Regions from separate parts of the Streptomyces roseofulvus genome, predicted to be linked through region 4. Evidence: riboswitches for the same ligand, from Rfam matches in the RefSeq annotation. Region 4 holds a riboswitch; each other region holds the start of a gene.
What was found. A riboswitch is a leader RNA that binds a small molecule or an ion and turns the genes downstream of it on or off. The one in region 4 is predicted to bind cyclic di-AMP.

Region 1 (7,037 bases), 1.6 Mb from region 4:
CTGGTGGACCACGTACGACGCGACGTCCTCGCCGCCGACGGCGGCCTCCACCGCCTCGGCCACGAGTGCCGGGTAGTAGCCGCTGCGCTCGATCGCCGCGCGCAGCCCCTGGGTCGTCGTACCGGTCTTCGCCATGGACTCCATCCTACGGGGCTGCGGACCCCCTCCGGCCCGTCAGTAGCCGGGCAGGCGGCGGGGGCCGAGGTCGGTGGTGGGGGCGGCCGGGGCGAGGCGGACCACGGCGCCGAGGACGGAGACGCCCGTCGGGGCGACCACGGCCGGTTCGAGGGCGACGGAGACGATCTCCGGATGGTCGTCGACCAGCCGGGAGACCCGGAGCAGCAGCTCCTCCAGGGCGGGGGTGTCGACGGGGGCCGAGCCGCGCCAGCCGAAGAGCAGCGGGGCGGTGCGGATGGAGCGGACCAGTTCGGCGGCGTCCCGGTCGGTGGCCGGAACCAGCCGGTGGGCGGTGTCGCCGAGCAGTTCGGAGGCGGCGCCGGCCAGGCCGAAGGAGAGCACGGCGCCGGCGGCGGGGTCGATCGCGGCGCGCACGACGGTGTCGACGCCCCGGGGCACCATCGCCTGCACGACGGGCTGGAGCTCGGCGGGCTTGCCGAGGGCCTCGGTGAGCTCGGCATAGGCGGTGCGCAGCTGCTCCTCGGTCGCCAGGTCGAGCCGGACGCCGCCGAGGTCGGGGCGGTGGCGGAGGTGGGGGGCGGTGGTCTTGAGCGCCACCGGGTAGCCGAGCCGGGCGGCCGCGGCCACGGCCTCGTCGGGCCCGGGCGCGGGCAGGGTGGGGCGGACCTCGATGCCGTACCGGCCGAGCAGCTCGCGGGCCTCGTCGGCGGTGAGGGTCACGCCCCGGGACTCCTGTCCGGCGCCCCGCTCGCCGAGCACGCGGTCGATGAGGGCTGCGGCGCCGGTCTCGTCGATGGAGTCGTACTCCGGTACGCGTCCCGGCTCCGCGGCCTGCCGCCGCCACTGTCCGTACCGGACGGCCTCGGCGAGCGCGCGGACGGCCCGCTCGGCGGCGGGGTAGGCGGGGATGTTCCGGGCGGGGGCGGGCGGCTGCGGCTCCTGCGGCTCCGGTGCTGCCTGCGCCTCCTGTGCCGCCTGTGTCTCCTGGGGCGCGGGGGCCGCGGCGGTCTCCGCGGCGGTCGGCGCGGCGGCGACGGTCGGGCGGCGGGTGCGCGCGGGCGGGGGGCGGGTGCTGGTGGCGGCGGAGAGGGCCTCGGCGAGCCCGCCCATCTCGACGTGGACGACGACGACCGGCTTGGCGGCACCCGCGGCCCCGCTGCCGGCGACGGCCTCGCGGAGGGAGGCGGCGAGCACCTCGGTGGTGCCCTCGATCCCGACCCAGGGGATCGCGGTGACGACGACCGCGTCGCAGGAGTCGTCGGCGAGGGCCGCGGCGAGCGCGTCCCGGAAGTCGGCCGGGGTGGCGGTGGTCGTCAGGTCCAGGGGCCGGTGCGGGCGCAGCCCCTCGGTGAGGCAGGCGTCGTACGTGAGGAGGCCGAGGGACTCCGAGTTGCCGAGGATCGCGACGCGCGGCCCGGCGGGCAGCGGCTGTCCGGCGAGGAGGAGTCCGGCGTCGACGAGTTCGGTGACGGTGTCGACGCGGATGACGCCGGCCTGGCGGAGCAGCGCGGAGACGGTGGCGTGCGGGATGCGGGTGACGGGGACGCGGTGGCCGGGCGGGGCGCTGCCGCTGTGGCGGGCGCCCTTGACGACGACGACCGGTTTGACGGCGGCGGTGCGGCGGGCGAGCCGGGTGAACTTGCGCGGGTTGCCGATCGACTCCAGGTAGAGCAGGACGACGTCGGTCGCCGGGTCGTCGTACCAGTGCTGGAGGAAGTCGTTGCCGGAGACGTCCGCGCGGTTGCCCGCCGAGATGAAGGAGGAGAGCCCCGCGCCGCGCCGGTGCAGCCCGGCGAGGAGGGCGATGCCGATGGCGCCGGACTGGGTGAAGAGGCCGATGCGGCCCGCGGCGGGCATCTCGGGGGCGAGGGAGGCGTTGAGCCGGACGTCGGCGGCGGTGTTGATGATGCCGAAGGCGTTGGGGCCGATGATCCGCATGCCGTACGAGCGGGCCTGCCGGACCAGGGCGCGCTGCCGCTCGCGGCCCTCGGTGCCGCTCTCGGCGTATCCGGCGGAGAGGACGACGAGGCCGCGGACGCCGTGCTCGCCGCAGTCGGCGACGACCTCGGGCACCCGCTCGGCGGGGACGGCGACGACCGCGAGGTCGACGGGGGCGCCGATGGCGGCGACGGAGGGGAAGGCGGGCACGCCGTCGAGGTCGGCCGCGGGGGTGTCGAGCGCGGGGTTGACCGCGTACAGCTGGCCGGTGAAGCCCGCGTCCCGCAGGTTCCGCAGGACGGTGCGGCCGACGCCGCCGGGGGTGCGTCCGGCGCCGACGACGGCGACCGAGCCGGGGGCGAGGAGCCGCTGGACGGACCGGGCCTCGGCGCGCTGTTCGCGGGCGCGCTGGACGGCGAGGGAGCGGTCGGTGGGCTCCAGGTCGAGGTGGAGCCGGACGGAGCCGTCCTCGAAGCTGCGCTTCTGGGTGTAGCCGGCGTCCGTGAACACCTTGATCATCTTGGTGTTGGCGGGGAGCACCTCGGCGGCGAAGCGGCGGATGCCGCGCTCGCGGGCGACGGCCGCGATGTGTTCGAGCAGGGCGGAGGCCACGCCGCGGCCCTGGTGGGCGTCCTGGACGAGGAAGGCGACCTCGGCCTCGTCGGCGGGGGACGAGGCGGGCCGGCCGCGTCCGTCGATCCGGTCGTAGCGGACGGTGGCGATGAACTCGCCGCCGACGGTGGCGGCGAGGCCGACCCGGTCGACGAAGTCGTGGTGGGTGAAGCGGTGGACGTCCTTGGCGGAGAGCCGGGGGTAGGGGGCGAAGAAGCGGTAGTACTTCGACTCGTCCGAGACCTGCTCGTAGAAGCTGACGAGCCGGTCGGCGTCGTCGGCGGTGATGGGGCGGACGCGGGCGGTGCCGCCGTCGCGGAGCACGACGTCGGCCTCCCAGTGGTCGGGGTAGGCGTGCTCCTCCGGGGCCGGGGGCTCCCCCGCTCCCGCCCCGCCCGCCCCGTCCGGTCCGTCCGTCTGCTCCGACGCGCTGCGCATGGGGCACAGCCTACGACCGGGGTGGGACACCGGCACCGTTCGCGCGCCGGTCCGCGCCTGGCCCCGGGAGGGGGGTCGAACGTCGTACGGTGGGGGGACCAATGTCGACGGGAGCACTCCGCTTCCCGTGAGAGACTGGTCTAGACAACCCGCCGAAGACCTGAAGGGCAACACCATGGCTGAGCGCCGCGTCAACGTCGGCTGGGCCGAGGGCCTGCACGCCCGCCCCGCCTCCATCTTCGTCCGTGCCGCCACGGCCTCCGGTGTCCCGGTGACCATCGCCAAGGCCGACGGCAACCCGGTGAACGCCGCGTCCATGCTCGCGGTGCTCGGCCTGGGCGCGCAGGGCGGCGAGGAGATCGTGCTGGCTTCCGACGCCGAGGGCGCCGAGGCCGCGCTGGAGCGCCTCGCCAAGCTCGTCGCCGAGGGCCTCGACGAGCTCCCCGAGACGGTCTGACCCGGCGGGTCGGTTCCACGCTTCCCCGGACGGCCGTGTCCCCGGAATTCCCGGCGGACACGGCCGTCCGGCATTTCCGGAACTCCGGAATTCCCCTTTCCGGGCAGCACGAAAGAGGCCCCGGAATTGCTATTCTTTGTATACGGCGCCCGTGTTAATTCCGGACGCTCGCCGTGTTGACGGCATGTTGCGAAACCCTCACACGGCCGCGCTCCGGCCTTTTCAGCCGGTGCAGCGGCAGCGCGTGTTCGGCGTGCAGGGCGGTCAGCGCGCGGGCCCGCTCGGCGTCCCCGCGCGCGATGGCGTCGACGATCGCCCCGTGCTCGGCCCAGGCGTCGACCGGCCGGTCCGGCTGGTCCACCGTGTACATCCAGGCGATCTTGTGGCGCAGCTGGGTGAGGAGGACGGCCAGAGCGGGACTGCCGGACGCCTGCGCGAGCGTCTCGTGGAACCAGCCGCCCAGCGCCCGCAGATCCTCCCCCTGCCCCCTGCGGGCCCGCTCCTGCCCCAGCCTGACCAGGCCGCGCAGCACCTTGAGGTGGGCGTCGGTGCGCCGCTGGGCCGCCCGGGCGGCGCCGAGCGGTTCGAGCAGCGCCCGTACGTCGAGGAGGTCGGCGGCCTCCTGGTCGGTGGGCTCGGCGACATGGGCGCCCGCGTGCCGGCGGCTCACCACGAAGCCCTCGGACTCCAGGGTGCGCAGGGCCTCGCGGACCGGGACGCGGGAGACGCCGTAGCGGCGGGCGAGCTGTTCCTCGGTGAGCCGGCTGCCGCGCTCGAAGACCCCCGAGACGATGTCGTCCCGGATCGCCGTGCATACCGATTGCGCGGGAACCCGCATGTCCGACCTCCGTATTCGCTCCGCGCGCCCCGAATTCGAGCGGCTTCTTCCGCGACTCTATTGCAGTGCGCCGGAAATTCCGATGCCCCCTCGGAATTCGGCCGGTTCACGGCAGCGGGCGTACCGGACGCGGAGCGACGAAAAGGCCCCGGCTCGTGGGAGCCGGGGCCGTTTCGGAGCGGGGTGGCGGGTCAGAGGCTGACACCGCGGGCGCGGAGGTACGCGACGGGGTTGATGTCGGAGCCGTACTCGGCGGTGGTCCGGGCCTCGAAGTGGAGGTGCGGGCCGGTCGAGTTGCCGGTCGAGCCGGAGACGCCGATCTGCTGGCCGGGCTCGACGGACTGGCCGACGTAGACGCCGATGGACGACAGGTGGCCGTACTGGGTGTACGTGCCGTCGTTCATCCGGATCACGATGTTGTTGCCGTACGCGCCGCCCCAGCCGGCCTCGACGACGGTGCCGGAGCCGACGGAGACGACCGAGCTGCCGTAGGCGGCGTGGAAGTCGACGCCGGAGTGGCTGCCGGAGGACCAGAGGGAGCCACCGGTCTTGTAGCCGGTGGAGACGTACGAGCCGGCGACCGGGAGGTTGAAGGAGGCGAGCCGGCGGCGCTCGGCCTCGCGGGCGGCGCGCTCCTCGGCCTCGCGGATCTCCTTCGCGCGGGCCTCGGCCTTGCGCTTCGCCTCGGCGCGCGCCTTGGCCCGGGCCTCGGCCTCGGCGGCCTCCTGCTCCTGGGCGGCGGCCTGCGCGTTGATCTGGTCGGCGATGGACTCGTCGGCGATCACCTTCATGAGGCCGGTGTCCTCGGCGGAACGGTCGTCCGTGTCGGCGGCGAGCGCCGGAGAGGCGAGGGTGCCGACGACGCCGGTGGCGGCGAGGGCGGCCACGCCGGCGATGCCGGCGCTGCGGCGAGCCAGTCGGCTCGCACCACGATGCTTCCCGGTGGCACGGGTGAACGCCAAGACGGTTCCTTTCCTTCCTTCTCGCCTACCGGGTTAGCTGACGGGTTCGGAGCAGGAAGGTCTCCTACGGGCCCCTCCGCGCGGGCGAAGGCGTCCGATTCACCCCAGGGACTGCATGGGTCCCCGGCTCCCCAGGCTCGCGCCTGACGGGGACTCGGCGATGACTGTCCGGTGCCGCGGATGCGGCGCGTGCGTCGGCCGGACAGCCGGATCGACGCTAGGCCGGACGGATGGCGATCGCCAAACAGACGCGCCCTTTTGTAAGACATGCCACAGGTCATACGATCACACTTAACGCCATAACGGACAAAGCGGAGGTCTCCGATGCTTCACCGCATCGGAGACCTCCGCCCGGGGCCGACGGAGCGTCAGCTCACCACGGTCACCTCGCCGATGCCGAGGGCCCGCACGGGCTCCTCGATCTGCGCGGCGTCGCCCACCAGCACGGTGACCAGCCGGTCCACCGGGAAGGCGCTGACGACGGCGGCCGTGGCCTCGACCGTGCCGGTCTCGGCGAGGCGCGCGTACAGCCGGGCCTGGTAGTCGTCGGGCAGATGCTGCTCGACCTGGTCGGAGAGGGTCCCGGCGACCGAGGCCGCCGTCTCGTACTTGAGCGGGGCCACGCCCACCAGGTTCTGCACCGCGACGTCCCGCTCGGCGTCGGTCAATCCGCCCTCGGCCAGCGTGCGGAGCACCTTCCACAGGTCCTCCAGTGCGGGGCCGGTGTTCGGGGTGTCGACCGAGCCGCTGATGGCGAGCAGCGAGGCGCCGTGCCCCTCGCCGTCCGAGCGGAGCACCTGCCCGAAGGCGCGCACGCCGTACGTGTACCCCTTCTCCTCGCGCAGGACGGCGTCCAGACGGGACGTCAGGGTGCCGCCGAGGCAGTAGACGCCGAGGACCTGCGCGGCCCAGACGGCGTCGTGGCGGTCCGGTCCGATCCGGCCGATGAGCAGCTGGGTCTGGACGGCGCCGGGGCGGTCGACGATGACGACCCGTCCGGTGTCGTCGGCGGTGATCGGCTGCATCGGGCGCGGCGCGGCCGGCTCGCCGGTCCAGCGGCCGAGCGTGTCGGCGAGGACCGCGTCCAGGTCGACGCCGGTGAGGTCGCCGACGACGACCGCGGTGGCGGCCGAGGGACGCAGGTGGGCGTCGTAGAAGGCGCGGACGGCGGCGGCGTCGATGGCCTCCACCGTCTCCTCGGTGCCCTGGCGCGGCCGGGACAGCCGGGTGCCGGCCGGGAAGAGCTCCTTGTAGAGCTGCTTGGCCGCGCGGCGGTTCGGGTTGGCCGCCTCGTGCGGGATCTCGTCGAGCCGGTTGGCGACCAGGCGCTTGACCTCGTCGGCGTCGAAGGCCGGGGAGGTCAGGGCCTCGGAGACGAGCGCGAGGGCCTTGGGGAGGCGGGAGACCGGGACCTCCAGGGAGACCCGGACGCCGGGGTGGTCCGCGTGGGCGTCGAGGGAGGCGCCGCAGCGCTCCAGCTCGGCCGCGAACTCCTCGGCGCCGCGCTCGGTGGTCCCCTCGGAGAGGGCGCGCGCCATGATGGTGGCGACGCCGTCGAGGCCCTCGGGCTCGGCGTCCAGCGGCGCGTCGAAGAAGATCTCGACGGCGACGACCTGCTGGCCGGGACGGTGGCAGCGCAGCACGGTCAGCCCGT
Region 2 (7,037 bases), 3.3 Mb from region 4:
GACGGCGGGATCGGCGCCGTCACCGCCGGCACCTTCTTCGTCCGGGTGGTGATGTCGCCGTTCGCGCACCCGCTCTTCACGGTGCTCACCGGCATCGGCTTCGGTCTGGCCGCGCTCGCCCCGCGCGGCAAGGTGCGCAGACCGCGCAAGGTGCTGCTGCCGCTCGCCGGGCTGCTGCTCGCGATGGGCGTCCACGCGCTGTGGAACGGTTCGGCGACCTTCGGCGGGCCGCTCGCCTTCTACGCCGTGTACGGGATGTTCATGGTGCCGGCCTTCGGTCTGCTGACCTGGCTGGCCGTGTGGAGCCGGCAGAAGGAGCTGCGGACGATCGCCGGGGTGCTGCCGGCGTACGCGGCGGCCGGCTGGCTCTCCCCGGAGGAGCCGCTGGCGCTCTCCTCGATGCGGGCCCGCCGCACCGCGCGGGCGGTGGCGGCCGGCCGGTACGGGAAGGCGGGGGCGCGGACGGTCGGCGAGTACGAGTCCTTCGCCACCACCCTGGCGTTCCTGCGCGAGCGGGCCCGCCGGGGCACGGTCCCGGTGCCCGACTTCGCCGCGCGGGAGCAGGAGCTGCTGCACCATCTGTGGGAGCGGCGGGCGACGGCCTCGCCCGCGCTGTCGTACGCGGCGCGGGCGACCGGCCGCGTGTGGGTGCCGCCGCAGTACCTGGACTACGGCGGCTACAACCCGTACAAGGGCTGACCCCTCCGCCTCCACCTCTCCTCCGCGGGCAGCCCCCGGCGGTCGCCGACGCGGGCTAGGTCGTTTCTTTCGGATCAGGCCGGATCAGGGAGCGGCGTCTGGTGCGTGCGCTCGCAAGGCGGAGGAGGGAGTCGACGCGGTGGGGGCACCTCCCAGCGGTAGCTGGGGGAGTCGGCGACCGACGACAACGCGGCGAGCGTGCGTGCCAGGCGTCGCGAGCCCGGCATGATCCGGAAGAGACGGCCTAGCCCTCGGGCGTCTCCGACGCCGCCGTGAGGCGGGCGATCTCGTCCGCCGTCAGGGTCAGGTCGGCGACCGCGACCAGCGCCGGCACCTGTTCGACCGTGCGGGCCGAGGCGATCGGCGCGGCGACGGTGGGGCGGGAGGCGAGCCAGGCGAGGGCGACGGTGGCGGGCTCGGCGCCGTGGGCCTCGGCGACCTCGTCGAGGGCGGCGAGAACGGCCTGTCCGCGCGCGGTCTCGGCGAGGGCGGACGCCCGGGCGGCGCGGACGCTCTCGACGGTCCGGCCCGGCCGGTACTTGCCGGTGAGGAAGCCGGAGGCGAGGCCGTAGTACGGGACGGCGGCGAGGCCCGCGCCGGCGGCGGTGTCCAGGAGCGGGCCCTCGTACTTCTCGCGCGCCACGAGGTTGTACTCGGGCTGGAGCGCCACGTAGCGGGCGAGGCCCTCGGCCTCGGCGAAGTCGAGGGAGGCCCGCAGCCGCTCCGGGGAGATGTTGGAGGCGGCGACGGCCCGCACCTTCCCGTCCTTCACGAGCTGGTCGAGGGCGGTGACGATCTCCTCCACCGGGACCGACTCGTCGTCGAAGTGGGTGTAGTAGAGGTCGATGTGGTCGGTGCCGAGGCGGCGCAGGGACTCCTCCGCGCCGGCCTTGATGGTGGCGGCGGAGAGCCCCTTGAGCGGGGAGTGGGCGCCGACCTTGGTGGCGACGACGATGTCGGAGCGGTTGCCCCGGGCGGCCAGCCAGCGGCCGATGATCGTCTCGGACTCGCCGCCCTCGTTGCCGTCGACCCACTCCGAATAGACGTCGGCGGTGTCCACGAAGTTGCCGCCGGCGGCCGCGTACGCGTCGAGGACGGCGAACGACCGCTCCTCGTCGGCGCTCCAGCCGAAGACGTTGCCGCCGAGGGCGAGCGGGAAGACGCGCAGGTCGGAAGTGCCCAGCGGGCGCAGAGTCGAGGTCATGCCGAGCTCAACTCCGTGCACCGCCGGGCGTATTCCGGTCGGGGAGCCTGAACCCCGGCCGGAAAGCGGGCTCAGACCGTCAGGCCCTTGGACCGCAGCCACTCCGCCGGGTCGATGCCCGAGCCGTCCGGGGTGTGGACCTCCATGTGGAGGTGGGGCCCGGTGACGTTGCCGGTGGCGCCGACGCGGCCGATGGTCTCGCCGGTGCCGACGGTCTGGCCGGCGGCGACGGTCATGGAGGAGAGGTGGCAGTACCAGATCTCGGTGCCGTCCTCCAGCTGCAGGACGATCCGGTAGCCGTACGAGCCCGACCAGCCGGCGGAGGTGATGGTGCCGCCGTGCACCGCCTTGAGCGGGGTGCCGGTGGGGGCGGCGAAGTCGAGGCCCGTGTGGTAGCCGGAGGACCACATCGAGCCGGACTGCATGTAGGTGGAGGTGAGCGTGTACGAGGAGAGCGGCATCGAGTAGCTGGCGGCCAGCTGGGCGAGCCGCTCGGCCTCGGCCTTCTCGGCGGCGATCCGCTCGGCCTCGGCCTTCTCCTCGGCGAGTCGCTTCGCCTCGGCTTCCGCCTCCGCCTTGGCCTTCGCCTCGGCCTCGGCCTTGGCGGCGGCCTCGGCCTGGGCGGCGGCGTCCGCCGCGGCCTTCTCGGCGGCGGCCTTCTCGGCGGCCAGCTTCTCGGCGTCGACGGCGGCCTGCTGCTGCTGTTCGGCCTGCTGGAGGATGCGGGCGCGCAGGGCCTCGCCGGCGTCGGCGGCGGAGGCGGTGCGCTCCGCGGCGGCGGTGCCGGAGGCGGCGGTGTCGGCCGGGGCGGTGTACGTGATCGAGGTGAGCGGCTTCGCGGCCGCGCCGCCGGTGGCGACCGGCGCGGAGTCCTGCGTCTCGGTGGTCTCCTCGCCGCCGGGCAGCAGGGCGCCGACGCCGGGCAGGTCGTGGGCGTCCGGGAGGCCCAGGTCGGGGAGGTCCGGGAGCGAGATCGCGACCGGGGGCTTCTCCTGCGCGGTGGCGAGGCCGCCCGCGCCGACGGCGGCGATGACGCCGACGCCGAGGACGGTGGAGGAGCGGGCGAAGTTGGAGCGCTGCTTCACGACCCGGTGCCGGCCGCCGGCGCGGCTCTCGGCGCGCAGGGAGCCCTCGGTCGGGTTCCACTCCCCGGGAGCGGGGGTGAAGGAGGCGGTGTCGTACGCGCTCGCGCCCGACACTGCGCCGGCCGGGTCGTCCGCGCCGACGGCACCCGGGCCGCCGAAGGGGTCGAAGGGGGCTCCGGGTACGGGGGTGTTGGACGCCACGGGGGCGCGCTCCTTTCCTTCCTTCTCGCCTACCGGGTTAGCTGACGGGTTCGGAGCAGGAAGGTCTCCTACGGGCGTGTTCGCACGGGGGGTGCGAGGGGCCCGATTCACCCCAAGGGATGGTTCCCCGGTTCCCTTTCGGGATTCGGCACGTGCGCACGGAGCCGCCTCTTGCGACGGCTGGGACGACCGCGCTGCGTTATCGAACGTTAATAGACACGGTGGTCCGATTCCAAGCCGTTCCTCTTGATCATTCATTGAATTGGCAGGGATTCGCCCGAGTTGACCCCCCTTCAGTGAGGTCCCGGCACGCCCCGAGAATCTGACGTTATGTCAATTGTTATCGCTGAGGCATCTCCCGACCACGGACGGTGAGGGCCGGCCCGGTCCCGTCAGCCCGCCGGCCCGGGCGGCACCACCGGCATCGTCCGCCGCCGCTCCGGGGCCCCGGCCGCCGGCCGGCTCACCGCGAGCAGCGCCATGTCGTCGGTCGACCGCCCGCCGGTGTGCCGCCGCACGTCGTCGACGAGCGCGTCGAGCAGCTCCTGCGGCCCCGGGAAGACCGCCCCCGCGAGCCGCGCCGCCGGATCGTAGAAGACGCCGTACGCGTCCCGCGCCTCCGACAGGCCGTCGGTGAAGAAGAGCAGCGTCGCGCCCGGCGGGTACGCCCGCTCGTCGGCCCGGTCCGGCCAGACCGACAGCTCCCCCATCCCGAGCGGCAGCGCCGGCTCGGTCGGCTCGATCGTCTCCAGGCGCCCGTCCCCGAACAGCAGCAGCGGCGGCGGATGCCCCCGGTTCACAAGGCGGACGCTCTCCCCCTCGCGCGGGATCTCGGCGAGCACCGCGGTCGTGAACCCCTCGAAGGCGTCCAGCCCCTCGCGCCGGGCCCCCTCCCGCGTGAGCGCGCGTTCGAGCCGCTGCGCCACCCCTTCCAGGGTCGCCTCCTGCTCGGCCGCCTCCCGGAAGGCGCCGATGACGACGGCCACCGCCTCCACCGCGTCCATGCCCTTGCCCCGTACGTCCCCGACCACCAGCCGCACCCCGTGCGGGGAGTCCTGCACCGCGAACAGGTCGCCGCCGATGAACGCGTCCGCCTGCGCCGCCTCGTACCGGGCCGCGCACTGGAGCCCCGCGATCCGCTCCGCCGGCATCGGCAGCACCGCCCGCTGCGCGGCCTCCGCGATCACCCGCGCCGACGCCAGCCGCTCCCCGCTGCGCCGCACCACCAGGTTGATCAGCATCGCCAGCGCCGAGACGGTCACCACGGTCAGGGTCTCGGTCAGCGAGGGCACGTCGGAGAGCGTGTCGTTGTACGCGTGCAGCCCGACCGAGGCCAGGATCGCCGCGATCCCGGTCAGCAGCGTCGTGAGCCGGGAGAAGAACGGGGCCGCGACCAGCGGGGCGGCGGAGAAGAGCGGCGCCGCCGTGTACGCGGGCGGCGTGGCCAGGTCGAAGAACACCCCGCCGACGATGATCAGCGGCGGCAGCGCCCGCAGGAACCTGCGGGTGGCCCCGAACGGCGTGGCGGGGGGCTGCGGGTCGCCCCCGTACGGCCCCCGGGGCGCGGCGGGCCGGGCGATGTGCCGGCCGGGCCGGCCGCCCCGCCGCCCACCGCCCGCCGCTCCCCGAGGGTGCGTCACCTTGAGTACTCCTGACCGGTCGCCGACCTGCCGCCGCGCACCTTCCAGGGTCGCCGCGACGGAGCCGGCGGGCGACCGGCAGGGGGCCGACCGGCGTACCCGGGCGCTACCCGGTCCGCAGCCGCCCGCCCCGGCCCAGCGCCGCGACCGCCGCCGCGCAGGCCAGGCCGACGCCGCAGAGCGCCAGCCACGGCGCCGCCGTCCATCCCGTGACGTCGAGCAGCACGCCCGTCCCGAGGTTCCCCAGGGTGATCCCGATGCCGCAGACGGTGTTGTAGAGCCCGTAGTGGGTGGCCACCCAGCGGCCCCGGGAGAGCGCGACGACGGTGTCCATCTCGTACGGGTAGAGCACCGCGTTCGCCACCGCGAGGACCGCCGCGCACAGCAGCAGCGCCGGCGCGCCCCGGCCCAGCAGGGCCGGCAGCAGGAAGGCGCCGCCCATCAGCGCGAGCCCGGCGACGAGGCTCCGCTCGCGGTCGAGCCGGGCCGCGCACCAGGCGGTGATCCGCAGCTGCCCGGCGAGCGCGACGAGCGCGGAGACGACGAACAGCGCGGTCGTGACGCCGGTGCCGCCCGCCGCGAGCGGCAGCGCCAGATAGACCTGGAAGGACAGCACGTACGAGCCGGTCATGGCGAGCGAGAAGAGCCAGAAGACCCGGTTGCCGAGGACGGTACGGAACTGGCCCCGGGCCCCGCGCTCCTGCTCCTTCCGCTCCGGCCGCCCGCCGCCCGCCGAGACCGGCAGGTGCCGCAGCTGGACCAGGGTCAGCGCCAGGAAGAGCAGGGCGGCGACCACGCACGTCAGCCGGAACGACACCCCGGTGAGCGCCACCCCGACCAGCGGCCCGAGCAGGATGCCGGCCTGGTAGTAGGCGTTGAACAGGGCGAACGCCTCCACCCGGCGCTCCTCGCCCGCCTCCGCCGCCAGGCACGCGCGCACGGCCGGGTTGAAGAGGGCGCCGGCGAGGCCGGTGGCGAGCGAGGCGACGACGAGCACGGGCAGCGACTGGGCGAGGGCGAGCCCGCCGAAGCCGAGGGTGCGCAGGGCGCAGCCCGCGACGATGAGCGGCTTGAAGCCGAACCGGTCGGCGAGCGCCCCGCCGACGAGGAACATGCCCTGCTGGGAGAGGTTCCGGACGCCGAGGACGAGCCCGACCGTCCAGGCGGCCATGCCGAGCCCGTCGGCCAGGTGGGCGGCCAGGTACGGCATCAGCATGTAGAAGCCGAGGTTGATGGTGAGCTGGTTGAGGAAGAGGAGCCGGACGGCCGGGCCGAAGGTGCGGCTCCGCCGCCACAGGCCGCCGCGGGGCGCCGGCGGAGCGGCGGTGGGGGTGCGCGCGGTGCTCATCGGGCCGCACCCGCCCGCCGGTCCAGGACCCGCCGGGTCCACTCCTCGATCCCGTCCGGCCCCTCGTAGACGGCCGGTTCGTCCCGTACGGGTCCGTCGAGGAGGCCGTGCTCGGCGCAGTAGGCGTCGTTGAAGACGGTGTCGAAGTAGCGCTGGGGTCCGTCGGGGAAGACGGCGGCGATCCGGGTGCCGCGCGGGCGTGTGCGGGCCAGCCAGCCGGCCACCAGGGCGACGGCGCCGACGCTCCAGCCGCCGGTGGCGTACTGACGGGCGGCGAGCCGGCGGGCCGAGCGGACCGCCTCCGCCGGGGCCACCCAGTGGACCTCGTCGAAGGCGGCGTGGTCGACGTTGGCCGGATGGATGGAGGAGCCGAGGCCGCGCATCAGCCGTTCCCCGGCGGGCAGGCCGAAGACGGTGGAGCGGATCGAGTCGACTCCGACGAGTTCCAGGGCCGGGCTGCTGGTGGCCCGCAGCGCGCGGGCGATGCCGGCCGAGTGGCCGCCGGTGCCGACCGCGCAGACGAGGACGTCGATCCGGTCGAGCTGCCCGGACAGTTCGGCGGCGAGCCCGGCGTAGGCGGCGGGGTTGTCGGGGTTCCCGTACTGGTCGGGCCACCAGGCGCCGTCGAGGCGGGCGAGGAGTTCGGCGACCCGGTCCTTGCGGGCCTGCTGCCAGCCGCCGCGCGGGTGGGGTTCGGTGACGACGTGCACGGTGGCGCCGTGGGCGACAAGCATCCGCTCGACGATCGGCTCCAGGCCGGGGTCGGTGACGACGTGCACGGGGTGGCCGTGGAGCACCCCGGCGAGGGCGAGCCCGAGGCCGAGGGTGCCGGAGGTCGACTCGACGACGGGGGCGCCGGG
Region 3 (7,037 bases), 1.0 Mb from region 4:
CTCCGTGAGGAACCGCTCCCGCAGCCGCTCGCGGGTCTCGGGCGCCAGCTTCAGGCCCTCCGCGAGGTAGACGTCCACGGAACCCCAGGTCGCGTCGATCGTCTCGAAGGCGGCCCGCAGGTATTCCACCCGCGCGTCGAAGAGCGGGCTCAGCAGCTCCATCACCTCGGGCGCCATCGCGTCCCGGGCGGTGGAGCTGCGGCGCACCTTGTAGCGGCGGTGCGGGGCGTCGGACTTCACGTAGTCGGCCTCGATGGCCGCGCGCTCCACGCCCAGCGCGAGCAGGGTGATCGCGATCGAGAGCCCGGCGCGGTCCTTGCCGGCCGCGCAGTGCATCAGGGCCGGGACCGAGTCCTCGGCGAGGGCGTGCAGCACCCGGCTGTGCTCGGCGGTCCGCTCCACGATCATCCGGCGGTACGAGCTCCGCATCCGCTCCGCCGCCTTGCCGTCGCCCAGCAGGCCGCGCAGCGTGTCGAGGTCGCCCTCCCGGACCATCCGCCAGAACTCCTTGCCGTCGGCCGGGTCGCTCAGCGGTATGTTCACGTTCCGCACGCCCGGGAGCTCGACGTCGGGCCCCTCCACCTTGGCGTCGGCGGCGTTGCGGAAGTCGAAGACGGTGTGCAGGCCGAGGCCGGCCAGGAAGGCCGCGTCGGACTCGGTGGCGTCGGCGAGGTGGCCGCTGCGGAACAGGGCGCCGGGGCGGACGGTGCGTCCGTCCGTCGTCGGCAGGCCGCCCACGTCCCGGAAGTTGCGGACCTCCGCGAGCTCGGGCTCGCCGGGTTCGAGGGGCGACTGGACCTGCGGCAGCTGCTGCGTCACGGATGCTCCAGGGGGTAGGCGTTCGCGGGGCCGGGACGGATCGGTTCCCCCTGCAATCATCGCCGGGAGCGGGGGTGCGGCGCACCCCCCTGGACGGTAATGGGTGATCTGTCCGTATTGCGATGGTTGGGGTAACGCGCCCTGGTTGAGGGGGAGATGGCATTCAGTGCGTGAGCAGCGTCATAGAAGTGACGGATCGTGGCCGACCGCCCGGTCCAATTCCCGTCCTCGAAAAGGGAATCGAGGGGCCGTCATCGACGGAGGGTGACCGGAATTCCGGGCCCGAAGATCGCCCCGGAATGCCCGGTGAATTCCGCGGCTTGTTCGCGCCGACCCCGCTCGTCTAGCGTCGCCGTCAATCCGGTCGGACCGCCGAATCCTGCCACCGTCCGGAATTCGACCCCATCCCATCGCACGGCAGGAGCGGGGGACCCAAGGAAGTACGCCGGTCCCGCGACGCAGGACGGCTCGGGGTGAAGCCGCGTGAGAAGCGCGGCCGGGCATCTCCAGTCCGAACCCGACAGCTCACCTCGCAGGCGCCGGAGAGGAATTCGCCATGCCCGCGAAGGGTAAGCACCGCCGCCAGAAGTCCACCCTCATCACCCGTGGCCTGGTCGCCGCCGGCACCGGTGGCGCCGTCGTCGCCCTGCCGTTCATCGGCGCCACCGGAGCCCACGCCGCCGAGCAGGCCGCCCCGGCCGCCGTCTCCGGCACCGTCGTGAGCGCCGCCGCCCACGTCCAGGCCCCCGCCGCCGCCCCGGCCGCGAAGGCCGCCGCCCCGAAGACGTACTCCGTCGTCGCCGGCGACTACCTGTCCAAGATCGCCGCCGAGCACGACGTCGCCGGCGGCTGGCAGAAGCTCTACGCGGACAACCGCCAGGTCGTCGGCGAGAACCCCTCGCTCATCCTCCCGGGCATGAAGCTCACCCTCGGCGCCAAGAACCCCGCCAAGGCCGCCGCCCCGAAGGCCGCGGTCAAGGCCGCCCCGAAGGCCGAGCGCAAGGCCGCCCCGAAGGCCGCGGTCAAGGCGGCCCCGAAGGCCGAGGCGAAGGCCACCGAGCAGACCCGCGCCTCGCGCTCCACCGAGCGCGCCGCCGCCCCGGCCGCCGCCGCCCAGCCGGCCGCGTCCTCGGGCTGGGTCGCCCCCGTCTCCGGCGGCATCTCCACCCCGTACCGCGCCTCCGGCTCCATGTGGTCCTCCGGCTACCACACCGGCGCCGACTTCATCGCCTCCTCCGGCACCACCGTCCGCGCCGTCGGCGCCGGCACGGTCGTCTCCGCCGGCTGGAGCGGCGCGTACGGCAACGAGGTCGTCATCCAGCACGCCGACGGCAACTACTCGCAGTACGCCCACCTCTCCTCCCTCTCCGTCTCCGCCGGCCAGTCGGTCAGCGGCGGCCAGCAGATCGGCCTCTCCGGCTCCACGGGCAACTCCACCGGCCCGCACCTGCACTTCGAGATCCGCACCTCGCCGAGCTACGGCTCGGACATCGACCCGCTGGCCTACCTGCGCCAGCACGGCGTCTCCCTCTGACCCGTCCGGCCGAACGGCCGCACGAAGGCCCGGCACCCCTGGTGCCGGGCCTTCGCCCTATTCCGGCTTTGGCCATTTCTTTAGCGGTGGCATATATCACCCGCCGTCAACCCCTCCTTACGGTCGCGTAGGTCACATCCGAAACGGAAGGATGTCCTGCCGTGGCAGACGATTCGAGAGAAACAGACAAGCAGGCGTTCGGTTCGTTCGGGTCGTACGCGGCGATCGGTGACAGCTTCACGGAGGGCGTCGGCGACCCCGGCCCCGACGGGACCTACGTCGGCTGGGCGGACCGCTTCGCGGTGCTCCTCGCCGACCAGCTGCCGGACCACGAGGACTTCCGCTACGCCAATCTGGCCGTCCGCGGGCGCCTCCTCGACCAGATCGTGGAGGAGCAGGTCCCCCGGGCGAAGGAGCTCGCCCCCGACCTGGTGACCTTCTGCGCCGGCGGCAACGACATCATCCGCCCCGGCACCGACCCCGACGACGTCGCCGAGCGCTTCGAGCGGGCCGTGCGCGACCTCACCTCCGCCGTCGGCACCGTGATGGTCACCACCGGCTTCGACACCCGCGACGTGCCCGTGCTCAAGCACCTGCGCGGCAAGATCGCCACGTACACCGCCCACGTCCGGGCCATCGCCGACCGCTACGACTGCCCGGTCCTCGACCTGTGGTCGCTGAGGTCGGTCCAGGACCGGCGCGCCTGGGACGACGACCGGCTGCACCTCTCGCCCGAGGGGCACACCCGGGTCGCGCTGCGCGCCGCCCAGGTCCTCGGCCTGCCGGTGCCCGCCGACCCCGACCAGGAGTGGCCGCCGCTGCCCGCCCGCGGCCCGCTGGAGGTCCGCCGGGACGACATCCTGTGGGCGCGCGAGTACCTGGTGCCGTGGATCGGCCGGCGGCTGCGCGGCGAGAGCTCCGGCGACCACGTCGAGGCGAAGCGCCCCGACCTCATGCCCCTGTAGTCCAGGGGCGGCCGGCGGGGATCCGCTCCAGGACCCCGCCGGCGAACACGTCGTACAGCGGCAGCGTCTCCAGGTGGACGTAGCCGATGTGGCAGTCGCAGACGGCGAGCGGGCAGGCGCGCGGCCGCAGCGCGGCCCGGTACGAGCCGTCGTACAGATTGCCCAGCTCCGCCGGGACGAAGTGGCAGCGCCGCACCGTCCCGGCGCCGTCCACCGACACCACCGACGCGCCGGTCCGGCAGGGCAGCCCCGCCGAGCGGTGCGGATGCCTGCTGTACGGGAAGAGCGGGTCGACCCCCGTCCACGCCGCCGCCTCCGCGTCGGTGTACGTGTGCCCCTCGGCGGCGTTCACCCACAGGTAGACGTGGTCCGGCAGCGCCGCCCGCAGCCGCAGCGCCTCCCCGTGGTGCTCGGGCAGGCCGACGACGCCCACGCTGAACCGGACGCCGCGGGCCGCCAGGTCGAGCGCCTTGCCGAGGAAGCGGTCGTACGGGGTCTGACCCGGGTGGTACGTGCACCACAGGGCCAGCGTGCCGAGGTCGGCCTCGTCGAGCCACGAGGTCCGGCAGCTCAGATTGGTCTGGATGGCCACCCGCTCCACGTGCGGCAGCCGCGACAGCTCGACCATCGCCCGCCGGTACCAGGAGCGGACCAGCCCCTCCCCCCACGGGGTGAAGAGGATCCGCAGCCGGTCCCCGGCCTGCCCGGCCGCCCAGCCGGTGAACCGCTCCAGCGCCGCCCGGTCCGCCCGCAGCGTCTCCGGGCTGTCCCGCCGCTTGGCGAACGGGCAGTACGGGCAGTCGTAGTCGCAGGAGGCGAGCGGCCCCCGGTACAGCAGCGTCAGGTCCACGCCCGCCCCTACTTCGGCTCGTACGCGGCCATCGCGGCCCGTACGGCGGGGGAGAACAGCTCGGGACCGAGCCCGTCCGAGTGCGCGAGGCCCTCCGGCGAAAGCCGCAGCAGCCCGTCCGGCGCCGACCCGTCCAGCCAGCCGTACCCGGCGAACCGCTCCAGCTCCGGACCGAAGTCCTCGTACGCCCCCGAGCCGAACCGCTTCTCGTACCCGGCGAGCTCCATCCCCTCTGCCTGGAGCAGCGACTGGAGGAGGTGGCGGCGGCGCGCCTCGCCCGCGTCCACCCACCGGCCCACCTCGGCCCGCGAGAAGTCGGCGGTCTCCGTGTAGGCGTCGATGATCGAGCGGATCTCCCGCATGTCCACCGCGTAGTCGAAGGAGTAGTGCAGCGCCGCGGTGTACGAACGGGCGCCGCAGCCCAGGCCGATCATGCCGTCCGTCTGGCAGGCGTAGTCGTCCGGCCCGGCCGGGCCCGCGTCCGCCCGCCGGAACATCCGCATCGACACCTGCTCGTAGCCGTGCGCCAGGAGGTGGTCGCGGCCCCGCCGGTAGAGCCGGAGCCGCCGCTCGTCCCACTCCCGGTCCGACTCGGCGGGGGCCGTGCGGCCCAGCCCGGTCAGCGGCCGCACGTACAGCGGGTACAGGTACAGCTCCTCGGGCCGCCAGGCGAGCGCCGCGTCCAGCGAGTACCGCCAGGACTCGTCGGTCTGCCCGTCGATCCCGTAGATGAGGTCGATGTTGAGCACCGGCACCCCGGCGTCCCGGATCCGGCCGAGCGCCGCCTCCACGTCCGCGCGGCGCTGCGGCCGGACCGCCGCCCGCGCCTCGGCGTCCACGAAGCTCTGCACGCCGATGCTGAGCCGGGTCGCGCCGCGCGCGGCGAGGACCGCGAGCCGGTCGGCGGTGGCGGTGGCCGGCGAGGTCTCCACGGAGAGCGGCACCGCCCGCAGGTCCGCCCCCATGCGGTGCTCGGCGATGTCGCAGAGCCGCTCCAGTTCGGCGGCGGTCAGGAAGGTGGGGGTGCCGCCGCCGAACGCCGCCGTCGCGAACCGCACCGGCGCCGCGTCGCCCAGCGCCTCCCGGACCGCCACGGCCTGCCGGTCGAGGGCGTCGAGATAGCGGGTCGTCAGCTCGTCCGGGGCGCCGATCCGGGTGAAGAGGTTGCAGAAGCCGCAGCGGACCTCGCAGAAGGGTATGTGCGCGTAGAGCGAGAGGGCGTCCTTCGGCTCGTCCGCCCACAGCGCGGCCAGCTCCGGCCGCTCGGGCAGCGGCCGGTACGCCGTCTTGTGCGGGTAGGCGTACACGTACGAGCGGTACGGACGCGGGTGCGGGGCGCCGGTCACGCGGCGGCTCCTTCCCGGGGACCGGCCAGCGTGAACTGCGCGTACGGCACCGTCCACACCACCTCGTGGCCGAGCCGGTGACCCGTGAACCCGTCGTCGCCGTAGGCCGTGCCGTGGTCCGAGCAGACGATCGCGAAGCAGCGGCGGCGGGAGGACATCGCCGCGAACAGCCGCCCGACGTGCCGGTCCACGTACTCCAGCGCCGCCGCGTGGGTGGCGCGGGTGTCGCCGGCCTCGCGGCTCGCGCCCGGCGTGTGGAACCAGTTGGGCTGGTGCAGCGCCGCCACGTTCACGAAGAGGAAGAGCCGTCGGTCCGCCGGGAGCGCGGCCACCACTTCCTCCGCCCTGGTCACCTGCTCCTCGAACGAGGTCGGCGACGCCACCCCGAACGACGGCTCCCAGTGGCTCTCCTGGAACAGACCGGGCAGCACCGATCCGAGCGGCGGCCGCTTGTTGAAGAACCCGACGCCGCCCACGCACACCGTCCGGTAGCCCTCGGCGGCGAGCGCGGACACCAGGTCGGGGGAGTCGTACACGAAGGTGCCGTCCGCGGTGGTCTCGCTGCCCGCGAACCGGGCCGCGAAGAGCCGCGGGTGCGGGCCCGGCGCGGCCGGGGTCGGCAGGAAACCGGCGAAGATCGCCTGGTGGGAGGCGTAGGTGAAGCTGCCGGGGGCGTGCCGCCGCTCCCAGCGGCCGTCTGGGAGGTGGCGCGCGAGGTTCGGGATGCGGCCGGCGGCGGCCAGCTCCGCGGCCACGTCGTACCGGAGGGTGTCGAGGGTGACCAGGAGCAGGTCGTGGCTGCCGACGACCTCGTTCATGTCGGGCTGGTTCACGGGGCGGTGCTCGTTCCTGTGGTGCTGGATGTCGGTGTCCCGGCGGCGCGCAGCAGGTCGGCGACCTGGGCACCGTACGTGTCCAGGCCCTCCGCCCCGCTGCCGGGGAGGCCGGTGAGGCCGGGCAGGAGGTCCCCGAAGGCGTTGACCTCGCCGACCGCGAAGCGGCGCCAGCCGGCGCCCGGCAGCAGGTCCACCCCGACGCACCGGGTGCCGGGGAAGGCCGCCGCCGCCCGCTCGCAGACGGCGAGGGCGTCCTCCCAGCGCCCGCCGGCGGCGGCGATCGCCGCCCGGACGGCGGGCAGGTCGCCGCGGGCGCCGCCGAGGTGCAGATTGGTCAGCGGGGTGCGGCTGGTGCGGACCACCGCGTGGGTGGCCCGGCCGCCGGTCACCACCACCCGCAGGTCGGCGGCCCGGTCGCCCTGCATCGCCTTCGGCAGCCAGCGCTCCACGTGCAGCCCGTCCGGGGCGAGCGCGTCGACCAGGGCGCCGACCTCCCGCGCCCCCGTGTAGCGCCGCACCCGCAGGGAGTTGAAGAGCCGACCGGAGCCGTCCCGCTCGACCGAGGTGGTCGCCTGCACCCGGTCGCCGCCGGCCGTCTCCAGGGCGAGGACCCCGGAGGCCGAGGAGCCGTGGGCCGGCTTCACGAAGACCCGGCGCAGCCCGGCGGCGGCCATCAGCGCGACCAGG
Region 4 (7,037 bases):
GATCTCCTCGGCGAGACCGCCGGGCAGGGGACCGAAGCTCCAGGCGACCCGGCCGGGCCCGGTGATGCTGATGGGGCCGTGGCGGTACTCCATCGCCGGGTACGCCTCCGTCCACGCGCCGGCCGCCTCGCGCATCTTGAGCCCGGCCTCCTGGGCGAGCCCGTAGGTCCAGCCGCTGCCGAGGAAGGTGAACTGCTCGGCGTCCCGCACGGCGTCCTCCAGCGGCCGGACGAGGGCGAGTTCGGCGTCGTCGGCGGCCCGGGCGACGGAGCCGACGCCCTCGGGGAGGGCGTTCTCGGCCTCCAGGTGGGCGCGGAGGAGGGCGAGGGCGGTGGTGGCGAAGCGGGTCTGGACGACCGACTCCTCGTCGGCGAAGTCGAGGACGGCGACGGCGTCGGCGGCACGCATCACCGGCGTGGTGGGGTCGGCGGTGATCGCGCCGGTGGCGACGGTTCCGTCGAGGCGGTCGAGGACCGCGAGGACCTCGCTGGTGGTGCCGGAGCGGGTGAGGGCGACGACCCGGTCGTAGCGGCGGGCGAAGGGGAAGCGGGAGGCGGCGAAGGCGTCGGTCTCGCCGTGCCCGCCGGCCTCGCGCAGGTCCGCGTACGCCTGGGCCATGAACCAGGAGGTGCCGCAGCCGATCACCGCGACCCGTTCGCCGCGCCGGGGCAGGGCGGGCGCGTGCCGGGGCAGGGTGCGGAGCGCTTCGCGCCAGACGGCGGGCTGGGTGGCGATCTCGGCGGCGGTACGGGACGGGGCCATGCGCACTCCTTGCACGAAAGGGAGACACCAATGCGTGAAGCTGCTCAGAATGAGCATCATTCAAGCAGATGCACTCACCAGGCGACCAGAGCCCGGGGGCACCCCGGACCGCCCGACGGCCCCGGTCGACCCCCAGGTCACGCTTATTGGTCGAACCCCATACCAATTCCGGCACTGGTCACACCGAGGTGAACGAGGCTCTCCCACCGTTCACCAACCCTTACCGCACGGGTGTATACCTTTGAACCCCGCTCCCCCATCATGTCTGCCGATGTGCCGCAGGGGCACGCCGTGACAGGAGGGGCGGGGATGCTTCCCATCAGCCGCAGGGGATTCGTCGGCATCGGCGCGGGGCTCGGCGCCGGACTCGTCGCGGGGGCGGCGCTGCCACCGGCGACGGCCTCGGCCGCCGCGCGGGCCGCGACCGGCACGCTGACCGACGTCCGGCACGTGGTGATCCTCATGCAGGAGAACCGCAGCTTCGACCACTACTTCGGGACGCTCCGGGGCGTACGGGGCTTCGGCGACCGGGCGGCGGGCAACCTCCCCGGCGGCTGGAGCACCTTCCAGCAACCCGCCTGGGGCGGCCGGCAGTTCCCCTGGAAGCTCAGTGACACCCCTCCGGCCGGCGGGGTCGACGGCGAGACCCTCGCCCAGTGCAACGGCGACCTGCCGCACAGCTGGACCTCGCAGCACGCCGCCTGGAACAAGGGCCGGCTCGACAACTGGGTGACCGGCGTGGGCAACGTCCGGACCCTCGGCCACCTCGACCGCGAGGACATCCCCTTCCACCACGCGCTCGCCGACCACTACACCGTCTGCGACGCCTACTTCTGCTCCGCGCTCAGCGCCACCGGACCGAACCGCACCTTCCTCTGGAGCGGGCGGATCGACGCCTCCAGCAAGGACGGCGGCGACGAGTCGGGGCTGACCTGGGAGACGTACGCCGAGGCGCTCCAGCGGGCCGGGGTGAGCTGGCGGGTCTACCAGAACGCCCAGGACAACTACGGCGACAACGGCCTCGCGTACTTCAAGAGGTTCACCGACGCCCGGCCCGGCGACCCGCTGTACGACCGGGGCATGGCGTCGGTCCCGAAGGTCACCGGCTCGACCCCGGACGACATCGCCGCCGCGATCCGCGCCGACGTCGTCGCCGGCACCCTGCCGCAGGTCTCGTGGGTGGTGGCGAACGAGGCGTTCTCCGAGCACCCGTACGCGCCTCCCGGCGACGGCGCCCACTTCGTCGACCTGGTCTACCGCGCCCTCGCCGCGAACCCCGAGGTCTTCGACTCGACGGTGATGATCCTCAACTACGACGAGAACGACGGCTTCTTCGACCACGTCCCGCCCCCGGTGCCGCCGCCCGGCACCCCCGGCGAGTACCTGGACGGCGTGCCGATCGGCCTCGGCTTCCGCGTCCCCATGCTGGTCATGTCCCCGTGGACGCGCGGCGGCTGGGTCAGCTCGGAGGTCTTCGACCACACCTCGGTGCTGCGCTTCCTGGAGACCTGGACCGCCGCCCTCGGCACCCCGGCGGCCTGCCCGAACATCAGCGCCTGGCGGCGGAAGGTGACCGGCGACCTGACCGGCGTCTTCGACTTCGCCCACCCGGTGTACGGGGTCCCGGCCGGCCTGCCGTCGACGGCGAAGGTCATCGGCATGGCCACCTGCGGCCCGCTGCCGAACCCCGCGCCGCAGAACAACGCGCTGCCCGCCCAGGAGTCCGGCACCCGCCCGGCGCGGGCGCTCCCCTACCAGCCCAACGGCAACCTGGACCGCTTCGAGTTCGGCGCCGCCGGCAAGATCCTCGCCTGGTTCTCCATGAGCAACACGGGACCGCAGGCGCGGCGGGCCGCGCACTTCTCGATCCATCCGCACCAGTACCGCGACACGGCCGCCTGGCAGTACACGGTGGACCCGGGGACGACCGCGACGGACTACTTCAACATCGGGCTGGGCTCGGGCTCGGGGAAGTACGACATCTCGATGATGGGCCCGAACCGCTTCCTGCGCCGCTTCATCGGCGACGCCTCCAAGGCGGGCAGGGCGATCGAGGTGGCCGCCCGGTTCGCCCCCGAGGCCGGCACCGGCAAGACCGCGATCTGGTTCAAGCTGACCAACACCTCGGCCGGACCGGTGACGTTCACCGTCCGCGCGAACGCCTACCGCACGGACGGCCCGTGGACGTACACCGTCCCCGCCGGCTCGTCCCGGGAGGACTACTTCAACGCGGTGGCGTACGCCGACGGCTGGTACGACTTCACGATCCTGGCCGACATCGACGGCACCTGGTCGCGCCGCTACACCGGCCACATCGAGACCGGCGCGCCCAGCGTCACCGGCTGACCGCCCGCGCCCCGCCCGGCTCCGAGCGCCGGGCGGGGCAGGGCGGGGGTCAGCGCCCGGCGAGGGCCGCGCGCCGGATCGTGGCGTCGAGGAGCGCGAGCGCGTCCTCGGCGGTCCGGCCCGGGACGCGGTTCCAGGGCCCGATGAGCCCGTGCCAGCCGCGGGACCGCAGCTCGGTCATGATCCAGGCGCCGGCCTCGTTCATGGTCGAGGCGCTGCCGTGGCCGAGCCGGTGGGCGGCGAGCAGCGCGCCGCAGACGCACCGGGCGCCGCGCCTGTCCCGCAGCTTGTACGGGGTGTTCTGCCAGCCCCACTCGGTCAGGACCCGGCGGGCGTACGCCAGGTGGACGGAGGGGCGGACGTCCGGGCTGCCGATCCGGCGCCAGGCGTGCAGCCGGTCCGGGAGCGCGGCCCCGATCCTGCCGGGCAGCGGGCGTTCGGCGGGCGGGGCCGCCGGCAGCGCGTCGAGCGCCTCGGCCACGAGCCGGTCGACGGGGGCGGAGAGCAGCCTTCGCCACGCCTCGGGGGCAGGCTCCGGCGCGGCCGGCGCGGGGTCCGGGTCGGCCGGCACGGGCGCGAGCAGCCGCTCCCAGGCGGCGCTCTCGTAGAGCCGGGCCGCCTCGCGGTCGAGGGCGTCGGGGTCCGGGGCGGAGTCCGGCAGAGCGAGGGAAAGCGGGACAGGTGAGGACATTCCCCCATCATTGGCGATGAATGTCCGCTTTGCGGCGAACGCGCCTCGCATGTCACCCCCACCCTCGGGCATTACCACGCACTGTTCCGCGAAAGGAATCAGACGCCCTATTCGGACATTGCACACCCCGTGACGCGACTCACTTTCCCCCCGTCCCCCGCACGCCCCCTCCCGTCAGAATCCGCACGGCGCAAGGGATTCCGGGACGACCGCGGCGCCGCGCGATCTTGAATTCCGGCCCGGCGATCTTTCCCTTTCCCCTTCCCGCGTTTACGCGTCTTGTTCCCCGCCGCATTTCTCGCCTACGGTCACCTCCATTCGGGCGGACCGCCGAATCCTGCCACCGCCCGAAAGACCTCCCATTGCACCCGACGGCAGGAGCGGGGGACCCACCACACCGCCGGTCCGGACCTCCGGAACGGCTCGGGGTGAAGCCGCGTGCGCGCGGCCGGACACCTCCCGTCCGAACCCGACAGCTCACCTCGCAGGCGCCGGAGAGGAAACCGTCATGCCCGCTCACGGCAAGCACCGCCGCCCCCGACGCCGCCCCGTCTCCCGAGGTCTCGCCTTCGCGGGCACCGGCGGAGTCGCCCTCGCCCTGCCCCTGGTCGTCCCCGCCACCGCCGGCGCCGAGCCCGTCGCGCGGGCCGCCGCACCGGCCGCCGCCGTCGCCGCTCCCACCGCCGGGACCACCGCCGCCGCGCAGGCCGCCACGGCCGCTCCCACCGCGCCGGCCGCCACCCGCGCGTACACCGTGGTGAAGGGCGACTCGCTTTCCCTGATCGCCCAGCGAAAGGGAATTCAGGGCGGCTGGAAGGCGCTTTACCGGGCGAACAAGACGGCCGTCGGTGACAATCCGTCACTCATTCACCCGGGCCTCGAACTGACGATTCGTCGGGATTCCGCCAAGGTCGCTCCGGCGCCGGAGAAGAAGGCCCGCAAGAGCACCGCGAAGCCCGCCTCCGCCGGTTCCGCCGAACGGGCGAGCCGCTCCGCGAACCGCACCGCGACCCCCGCCGTCCAGACCCGGGCGGCCCAGCCCCAGGCGCGGCCCGCCGCCGTGACGGCCGCGCCCGCCGCCGCCACCCGGTACGCCGACAACCTCGACGGCTGGATCCGCGAGTCGCTCGACGTCATGGCCCGCTACGGCATCCCCGGCTCGTACGACGGCATCCTCCGCAACGTCATGCGCGAGTCCTCCGGCAACCCCCGCGCCATCAACCTGTGGGACTCGAACGCCGTCAAGGGCACCCCCTCCAAGGGCCTGCTCCAGGTCATCGACCCGACCTTCGCGGCGTACCACGTGCCGGGCACCTCGCTCGACCCGTACGACCCCGTCGCGAACATCACCGCCGCCTGCAACTACGCGGCCGACCGGTACGGCTCCATCGACAACGTCAACGGCGCCTACTGACCGTCCCCGCCGGCCGCCGGCCCGAAGCGGCCGGTGAACCAGGCGGTGGCCAGCTCCGCCACCTCCTCCAGGGCGCCGGGCTCCTCGAAGAGGTGGCCGGCGCCGGCCACGACCTCCAGCCGGCTCTCGCAGCGCAGCAGCTCCTGGGCACGCCGGTTGAGGTCGAGGACCAGGGAGTCGCTCCCGCCGACGATCAGCAGGGTCGGCGCCCGCACCGCGGCGAGCCGCTCCCCCGCCAGATCGGGCCGGCCGCCCCGGGACACCACGGCGGCCACGTCGTCGCCCGGCGCGGCCGCCGCCCACAGCGCGGCGGCCGCGCCCGTGCTCGCCCCGAAGTAGCCCCGCGGCAGCGCCGCGGTCTCGGGCCACGCGGCCGCCCAGGCGGAGGCCCTGGCCAGCCGTTCGGCGAGCAGCGGGGTGTCGAAGACCCGTGCCCGGTCGGCCGCCTCGGCCTCCGTGAGCAGGTCGAAGAGGAGCGTCCCGAGCCCCGCCCCGTTCAGCGCGGCGGCCACCGCCCGGTTCCTGGGGCTGTGCCGGCCGCTGCCGCTGCCGTGCGCGAACAGGACCAGCCCGGCGGCCCCGTCGGGCACCGCCAGATCGCCCGGCAGCTCCGGACCGCCGGTCTGGATGCGTACGGAGCTCTCCCGGACCACCGGGGCGCCCTCCGCCCTGCTGCGGTCGAGCAGGGCCACCACCTCGGCGTCCGGAGTCTGGTCGAACTCCCGGTAGAACTGGCCGACCGCGGTGAACCCCGCCGGGGTGTGCACGGCGACCGTCTCGTCGGCCTCGCCCCCGAGCCGCGCCGTCCAGTCCCGCGGCGCCACCGGCACGGCGAGCACGATCCGCGCGGCGCCCCCGGCCCGTACCGCCCGGCAGGCGGCCAGCGCCGTCGCGCCGGTGGCCAGCCCGTCGTCGACGACGACCACCGTCCGTCCCTCCAGCGGCACGGGGCGGCGGCTGCCCCGGTACTTCCGGGCCCGGTCGGCCAGGACCCGCCGCTCCCGCTCCTCGACCGCCTCCAGCTCCCGCGCGGTCACGCCGCCGCCCCGCACGATCTCGTCGTTGACGACCCGCACCCCGCCCTCCCCGATCGCCCCCATGGCCAGCTCGGGCCGGCTCGGCACCCCCAGCTTGCGGACGAGGCAGACGTCCAGCGGCGCACCGAGGGCCTCCGCGACCTCGGCCGCCACCGGGACGCCGCCGCGCGGCAGGCCGAGGACGACCACGTCGTGGTCCCTGAGGTGGCCGAGGCGGTCGGCGAGCTGCCGCCCCGCGTCGACACGGTCGGCGAAGTACATGGCGCGCCGCCTTCCCGATGGGCGATTCCCCCACGCGAGGACCGTCAGGCCCGGCCCGTACCTCCAGGGTCCCACCTGCCGCCCGGCCGGACCCGGGGCACCGCGGACCCGACGACGTCCGGGGTCCGCCTCAGCCCGCCGTGTTCCGCACGACCGCGACGGGGCAGCGGGCGTGGTGGAGCAGCGCCTGGCTCACGGAGCCGAGCAGCAGGCCGGCGAAGCCGCCGCGGCCCCGCGCACCCATGACGACCAGCTGGGCGCCCTCGCTCTCCCCCAGCAGCACCTCGCGGGGGCTGCCGCGCAGCAGCCGGGGCTCCGCCTTCGTCTCCGGGTGGCGCGCGGCGGCCCGGGCCAGCGCCGCGTCGAGGACGCGGCCGGCCTCCGCGTGCACCTCCTCGACGCTCTGGAAGAGCGGGGTGAGGTCCGCCGGCCCGGAACTGGGAGCCCAGGCGTGGACGGCGACGAGCTCCGCGCCCCGCGCCCGCGCCTCCGCGAAGGCGAAGTCGACCGCCGCGTCGGAGTCCGG

Region 1: linked by a shared signal. The riboswitch ahead of ABFY03_RS27845 (M23 family metallopeptidase) and the one ahead of ABFY03_RS35260 (LysM peptidoglycan-binding domain-containing protein) in region 4 are both predicted to bind cyclic di-AMP.
Region 2: linked by a shared signal. The riboswitch ahead of ABFY03_RS20125 (M23 family metallopeptidase) and the one ahead of ABFY03_RS35260 (LysM peptidoglycan-binding domain-containing protein) in region 4 are both predicted to bind cyclic di-AMP.
Region 3: linked by a shared signal. The riboswitch ahead of ABFY03_RS30575 (M23 family metallopeptidase) and the one ahead of ABFY03_RS35260 (LysM peptidoglycan-binding domain-containing protein) in region 4 are both predicted to bind cyclic di-AMP.

The regions. Positions count from the first base shown of each region.
Region 1 is NZ_BAAAWE010000001.1:6,023,931-6,030,967, reverse strand. It holds gene ABFY03_RS27865 (DUF5998 family protein) at 1-135, opposite strand, end outside; gene ABFY03_RS27860 (bifunctional acetate--CoA ligase family protein/GNAT family N-acetyltransferase) at 175-3,126, opposite strand; gene ABFY03_RS27855 (HPr family phosphocarrier protein) at 3,302-3,583, shown strand; gene ABFY03_RS27850 (GntR family transcriptional regulator) at 3,738-4,421, opposite strand; gene ABFY03_RS27845 (M23 family metallopeptidase) at 4,613-5,383, opposite strand; cyclic di-AMP (ydaO/yuaA leader) riboswitch at 5,392-5,553, opposite strand; gene ABFY03_RS27840 (M16 family metallopeptidase) at 5,752-7,037, opposite strand, start outside.
Region 2 is NZ_BAAAWE010000001.1:4,370,145-4,377,181, reverse strand. It holds gene ABFY03_RS20135 (PrsW family intramembrane metalloprotease) at 1-699, shown strand, start outside; gene ABFY03_RS20130 (aldo/keto reductase) at 944-1,903, opposite strand; gene ABFY03_RS20125 (M23 family metallopeptidase) at 1,975-3,189, opposite strand; cyclic di-AMP (ydaO/yuaA leader) riboswitch at 3,201-3,350, opposite strand; gene ABFY03_RS20120 (PP2C family protein-serine/threonine phosphatase) at 3,582-4,829, opposite strand; gene ABFY03_RS20115 (MFS transporter) at 4,936-6,177, opposite strand; gene ABFY03_RS20110 (PLP-dependent cysteine synthase family protein) at 6,174-7,037, opposite strand, start outside.
Region 3 is NZ_BAAAWE010000001.1:6,623,283-6,630,319, forward strand. It holds gene ABFY03_RS30570 (tyrosine-protein phosphatase) at 1-819, opposite strand, end outside; cyclic di-AMP (ydaO/yuaA leader) riboswitch at 1,208-1,371, shown strand; gene ABFY03_RS30575 (M23 family metallopeptidase) at 1,376-2,353, shown strand; gene ABFY03_RS30580 (SGNH/GDSL hydrolase family protein) at 2,515-3,318, shown strand; gene ABFY03_RS30585 (STM4011 family radical SAM protein) at 3,305-4,168, opposite strand; gene ABFY03_RS30590 (STM4012 family radical SAM protein) at 4,177-5,514, opposite strand; gene ABFY03_RS30595 (STM4013/SEN3800 family hydrolase) at 5,511-6,332, opposite strand; gene ABFY03_RS30600 (STM4014 family protein) at 6,344-7,037, opposite strand, start outside.
Region 4 is NZ_BAAAWE010000001.1:7,650,334-7,657,370, reverse strand. It holds gene ABFY03_RS35275 (SIS domain-containing protein) at 1-762, opposite strand, end outside; gene ABFY03_RS35270 (phosphocholine-specific phospholipase C) at 1,072-3,108, shown strand; gene ABFY03_RS35265 (DUF6197 family protein) at 3,158-3,799, opposite strand; cyclic di-AMP (ydaO/yuaA leader) riboswitch at 4,146-4,305, shown strand; gene ABFY03_RS35260 (LysM peptidoglycan-binding domain-containing protein) at 4,308-5,213, shown strand; gene ABFY03_RS35255 (phosphoribosyltransferase family protein) at 5,207-6,511, opposite strand; gene ABFY03_RS35250 (universal stress protein) at 6,642-7,037, opposite strand, start outside.